2 regions of the Cellvibrio sp. KY-GH-1 genome follow, and region 2 is predicted to be linked to the other one. Evidence: predicted binding sites of a transcription regulator. Region 2 holds the regulator's gene; the other holds the start of a gene.
The links. Region 2 encodes PhoB, which activates phosphate uptake and scavenging genes when phosphate is short. Its sites were predicted from a motif close to TGTCATAAANNTGTAACA; they were not measured.

Region 1 (3,172 bases), 1.9 Mb from region 2:
TCGGCCGTCAAGGCTCCAATTAACGTACCACTGGAGGTCTCCTGAATCGCTAATACGCTTAAAGCACTGCCCTTCTCATCCAATTGAATTGGCTGATCGCCTAGTGGAAATTCAATGCTAGGAGTAATTTGACGTTTGTCGTTTGGGTAGCTGAGTTCATATTCTGTTTTCGCGACAGCAACCTGACCATTGTTATAGCCGTAAGCTACCAGACCATGATCAGCCGTACTGGTTGCCAGCGCCGAAAATTCGCTGCGTTCCGATTTTGGCATTTGAGCAGACAGCAGGGTTTTACCGTCATCCACGGTGAAGAAACTAATAGCGCCACTGCGTTTAAAGTTGCCACCAATTTCTTCATAGCGCTCCAGGGTCAGGAATTCTGTTTCATCTTCCGGCGCTTGATGAAGGGCCTCAGGTGTATAAGTTTTGACTACCTCTACCGATGCCCCACGAAACAGGGGTGCGATCTCAGAGAAAAGGTAGAAAAATATCAACCCCAATGAAAAAACAACCGCCATGCCGGCGGTCATCACTCCATAACGGGATAAGCCATCCTTAAATTTGCGTAGGCGACGCAGGCGGTTGCGCTGTTCGAGTGTCGGCATCAAGCTGACGGTTTCTTTTACCAAGGGAATGGGTTCGGACATGGTCTGCTCACCTGATTAAACTTCTGGCACGAGAATCCTAACAATCAAAAATGACACTTTTGTTACAAAACCCGATTTGATTGTCATTTTTCTGTAACACAAATCACTAGGACGAAAAAAAGCCGCCCATCGGGGCGGCCTTTAACATCAGCAAATTAGTTATTTTTGCAGATCAGCCAGCGCTTTGGTGGTCATGGTCGACGGCAGCGGGATATAACCATCACGCACTACAGTTTCCTGACCTTGCTTGGAGAGAACCATCTTCAAAAACTCGAGCTGCAGAGCATCCAGCTTGCGATTTGGGTGCTTATTGATGTAAACATACAACACGCGCGCCAGAGGATAGGTGCCATCCAATGCGTGAGTTGCATCAGGCGTTATGAATGGTTGTCCATCTTTCTTGGAGAGTGGCAACGCACGCACGCCAGAAGTGATGTAACCAATACCTGAGTAACCAATACCGTTGATCGACTCTGATACACCCTGCACTACCGAAGCAGAACCTGGTTGCTCATTGATAGTTGCTTTGAAGTCACCTTTACACAGGGCTTCATCCTTAAAGTAACCGTAGGTACCCGATACTGCGTTACGGCTGTAGATGGTGAAATCGCGGTTCGCCCATGCACCCTCAAGACCTACCTCACCCCAACGGGTGATATCTTTAGCTTCGCCGCACTTGCGGGTAGCAGAGAAAATGGCATCCACTTGTTGCAGCGACAAACCTTTTACCGGGTTGTCCTTGTTTACATAGACTGCTAAAACATCGATCGCCACAGGCACAGCAGTTGGCTTGTAACCGTATTTTGCTTCGAAAGCCTGAACTTCTTCAGCTTTCATTTCACGGCTCATTGGGCCGAAGTTAGCAGTACCTTCGATCAACGCTGGTGGCGCAGTTGAAGAACCAGCACCTTGAATCTGGATGTTTACATTCGGGTACAGCTTTTTGAAATCTTCTGCCCAAAGGGTCATCAAGTTGTTCAGTGTGTCTGAACCAATTGAGTTAACGTTGCCGGAAACCCCTGTTGCCACCTTGTATTCCGGCAACTTTGGATCAACGGCAGCCTGCAGTGCAGCAGTGCAAACCATAGAGCCGGCCAATACCAGCCCCTTGATAATGTTCTTGGCGTTCATAGAGCGCTCCGTTAGTCATTGCGTAGATTGGTTAGATGGCAAGGTTGCCTTACCACTGAGCGCTACTCTAACGAGCGAATATGACAGTAATGTGACCAACGAATGTTTTTGTCACAAATATGTCGCACAAGCGTCACAAACCTGCACCTAAAGCAACAACACCAGCCGCAGCTGGTGTTGTTGAGTCTAGTTTTATTTCACAACCCTGAGTCCGGGCCGTTTCGCCCCATCCCCTATTGACTTAACCGGTGGTGTAGGTGGGGTAGGAGGCGGCACCGGCGGCTGGGGATGTGCCTCCGCCTCAAACATCATCCCCTGGCCATTTTCACGGGCATAGATACCCAGAACGGCGCCTGTGGGGATATACAGATTATTCACCACACCACTAAAACGAGCATTAAAGGAAACCGCCGTATTATCCATAAAAAAATCTTTCACTGCAGTGGGTGATATATTCAAGATGATCTGACCATCTTTGTTGACATGCTGCTGGGGTACCTGGGTTCCTTGCACATGGGCATCCACCAAAATATGAGGGGTGCAATTATTGTCCAATATCCATTCGTAGATGGCGCGCAAAAAGTAAGGGCGACTGGAAGACATGGACATAAAATTTTCCTTGAAAGTAAACAACATCATCAAGTTACAGGGATTCAACAATAGACTCAAACAAAAAGGGCGACTTGCGTCGCCCTTTTTGTTTGTTGCAGATCTATCAGTGAATTTCTCGCCAGAACTCACGGTTCAGGAAGTATACAAAGATAAATAAAATTACCAGAAAGCCCAAGACATAGTATCCAATGCCCTGACGCTTTACAGCGATTGGCTCAGCCACATACTCCAGGAAGTTAACAAGGTCATACACCGCCTCATCAAACTCAGCTTGAGACATAGAACCCTTAACTTTACCTTCTTTGAGCGCACCGCAATGCTCATCGATTTCCACCTGACCAACATCGTTGCGCAACGCGCCACCGTGATGATTCAGTTTTGGGCCGGCACCGCATTCAAGCAAGCCTTGCGGGCCGATTAACACGTGCGGCATACCCACATTAGGAAATACACGGTTGTTAACACCCCATGGGCGGGTTTCATCTTTGTAGAAGTTACGCAAATAGGTATAAATCCACTCAGGTGAGCGTGCACGCGCAACCAAAGTCAAATCCGGAGGAACCACACCAAACCAAATTTTGGCTTGCTGGGGCTTCATAGCAATCTCCATCAATTGACCGATACGTTGATCGCCGAAAATCAGGTTTTGCTCCATCACATCATGGGGAATACCCAAGTCATCAGCTACACGCTCAAAACGGGAATATTTCAGTGAATGGCAACCCATACAGTAGTTCGTGAAATATTTGGCGCCACGCTGCAATGAATCCTTGTCATTCAGG
Region 2 (3,172 bases):
GTTCCTTTTCTTTACTCAACACTTCGGCTTCGCTTTTTACAATCGCGAGTAGCTGTTCGATATTGATTGGCTTGTGGTTGTGGCCGGCTTCAGTGGTTTCCAGTTTGGATAACACCAGCAAATCATTAATCAATAGCGACATGCGCTTGGATTGCTGCAACATTTGCTGCAACGGCTTAATCCACGTAGGTGTAGTGTTGTTATCCACCAGGGTTTCTACATAGCCGTTGATAACCGTCAGCGGTGTACGCAGTTCGTGGGAGACGTTGGCAATGAAGTCCTGGCGCATTTTTTCCAGGTTATGCAGCTGTGTTACGTCGCGAATTACAATTAACCGTTCATTCTTGCCAAACAGGGTGATCTGGAATTGCAGCTGTTTGGACGCGAAGCGCGAGGACGGCAGTTCCAGTGGTTCCTCGTAGTTGCCTTCTTCAAAGTAGGTCACGAATTTGGGGTGGCGGATAAAGTTGATGACCGATTGCCCCTGGTCTTTGGTGCTGAGCGCCAGCATTCGGTGTGCGGCCGGGTTCCAGAAATCCAGATGGCCGCGCGCATCCAGAATTACCAGGCCATCTTTTAGTGCAGAGCTGATTTCCTGAATGCGTTTAATCACCGCTTGCAGGTTTTCTTTTTCCAGCCGCTGGTCGCGTTGTAATTGGTAGATATTGTCGAAGATCTGGCCCCAGATACCGCTGGCTTCGGGCGGGTGTTCGCTCTCCTGACGCACCAGCCATTGGTTGAGACGGCGCATCTGCCAGAGCATCCAGAGAATATAAATCGCACAGCCAAATAGCATCCAAAGCGCATAATGGTCGCTAAAAAAGCCAATCACGCTGCAGACAACGAGGATGACCAGAATACGTTGGAGTTCGGTACTGAAACCTTTAAGCAAGGGGGAGCCTCTTAGTTCTTAATCCGTATCCGGAGGTAGAAACCTCTGCAAGACACGCCGTGAACCCATCCATGGGGGCTCATCGTCGACGTCCCTGTCTCCGATGGTCTTGCAGAGGTTTCTACCTCCGGATACTCACCGCAGAGTGAAATCAGGCTTCAATGCGAGTGGAGAAACGGTAACCGGTACCGCGTACGGTCTGGATCAAGTCTTCATGGCCGTCTATGGTCAGAGCTTTGCGCAGGCGGCGAATATGCACATCTACCGTCCGCTCTTCCACATAAACATTGCCGCCCCACACATGATCCAGTAATTGGCTGCGAGTATAAGCCCGTTCCTGGTGAGTGAGGAAAAATTCCAGCAGCCGATATTCGGTGGGGCCCATATCGACCGACTGATCATTGATGGTCACGCGGTGGCTGGCGGGGTCCAGACACAAGCCCTGAACGGTAATGGGGGCGGAATTGATTTGCGGATCGGCGCGGCGCAATACTGCCTTCAAGCGCGCGACCAGCTCACGCGGGGAAAAGGGTTTGGTGATGTAATCGTCAGCGCCCACTTCCAGGCCCTGAATTTTGTTGTCCTCTTCACCTTTGGCGGTCAGCATGATGATCGGAGTTGCCGAGGTCACCTCATCGCGCTTCAACCGGCGCGCCAATTCGATACCGCTGGTGCCGGGCATCATCCAGTCGAGCAGGATTAAGTCAGGCTTTTCATCAATGATCAGGCCGTGAGCATCCTGCGCATTGCTCGCCTCCATGACTTGATACTCAGCCATCTCCAGTGCCACGCGCAACATATCGCGAATAGCGGATTCATCATCAACGATCAGAATTTTGCGACCAGTCATAAAGGTGCTCTGCCTGAGTAAACCACGGGAAGCTTCGGTATTTATGAAGCTAATATTGCAGCTTATTAAATAAGTTCAGTGTTACACATTTATGACAGTGTGCAGGATATTTGGGGGAAATATAGCACGTAAGATCTTTATGAACGCTGTTCTAAGGGGCAAACGCTCCGCCAAACCTGTATTGTTCGTTAGTGTGTTTAGGCGATGTATTTTGTTACCAAGTATGACCTTCGATAATGTCACAGGAGGGCGTCAATCGGAGGTTTCCGTTGATCGCTAATAGCGTCATAGATGGCTGCACCGCGTGAAACTGCGATACCTGCATCGGCAATCGGTGCTAACGCTTATCGAATTGGTAGATGAAGCCGCAAAACGTGCTGCTCGGTGAGTATTATCGAGAGGGTTGACCGAGTGGCGCATACTTTAACGTTAACATTAAAAAATGCGCCACAAGGGCGTTTTATCGCTGGCCTGCTTGATTGTTAAAGTAACTATCATGCAGGAATAATATTCCCTTAATCGGGAATATTATTGGACGCAACTAGCCGCATCCACCAGCAGGCTGGAAGATGTGCTGAGTGGGAAAATACCGTTGATGGCTCCGGTAATGGTGTCGTGAATAGCGACATCACGCCATACGTTTTGATTGGCAATTGTTTGCTGAAATCCGTAATTCAGCTGGAAATTGGCGACTGCCGGGATATTTTGCAGAGCACTGACCTGGAAAATTCGCTTGCCGCCGCTATTAAACACTTCCACGACATCGGCCTCGGGCAGACTGATCTGGATGGTTGAGATGTAATTCGCGTTGCGCAACTGCAGGCTCAGAAAGACGTTTTGTCCCTGTAGTACACCGAAACCAAGGCTGGCAGTACCCTTGTCAACACCTGCCTGAGTTTCGCAAACAACTGTAGGGCTGGATGAACTCGCGCTTGAGGTTGTAGCTCCTGAGCTTTGCGTCGCTGTTGAACTGCTGTTAGTGGTTGATGACGAGTTACCGTTACAACTAGCGGTATCGACCAACGTAGTCAGGGTGGTTGCCAGCGGGTTGGCCCCGTTTACTGCACTAGTAATAGTCTCGTAAATACCGATGGTGCGCGTTACGTTCAGGTTGGCGTTCAGTTGTTGGTAGTTAAGGTAGATCGACGTCAGGCTGGTTGAGGGCAGGTTTTCCAGTGCCAAAACTTCATAGATAAACGTTGAGCCATTAGTGCTTACCAAAGTTACATAGGCGTTATTCAGCTGGACTTCCGGAAATTGCCAACCAAGATCCGCGTTTTGCACCTGGAGGGACAAGTAGACTCGGTTGCCAGCTGCCACACTAAGCCCCAGTTCTGTCGGAGTGTTATCCAGTCCACTTATCAACGGGCAAGCAGCGACACTGGATGTTGAGCTGACACTGGAGGTAGATGAAAAGCTGGTGCTGGAGG

Region 1: the regulator PhoB is predicted to act here: its motif matches at 1,888-1,905, upstream of D0C16_RS09640 (PstS family phosphate ABC transporter substrate-binding protein).

The regions. Positions count from the first base shown of each region.
Region 1 covers NZ_CP031728.1:2,227,367-2,230,538, forward strand. Annotated here, with positions in the region: gene D0C16_RS09635 (ABC transporter permease subunit) at 1-647, opposite strand, end outside; gene D0C16_RS09640 (PstS family phosphate ABC transporter substrate-binding protein) at 807-1,778, opposite strand; gene D0C16_RS09645 (ClpXP protease specificity-enhancing factor) at 1,971-2,387, opposite strand; gene D0C16_RS09650 (ubiquinol-cytochrome c reductase) at 2,494-3,172, opposite strand, start outside.
Region 2 covers NZ_CP031728.1:4,169,755-4,172,926, forward strand. Annotated here, with positions in the region: gene phoR (phosphate regulon sensor histidine kinase PhoR) at 1-892, opposite strand, end outside; gene phoB (phosphate regulon transcriptional regulator PhoB) at 1,044-1,742, opposite strand; gene D0C16_RS17630 (hypothetical protein) at 2,271-3,172, opposite strand, start outside.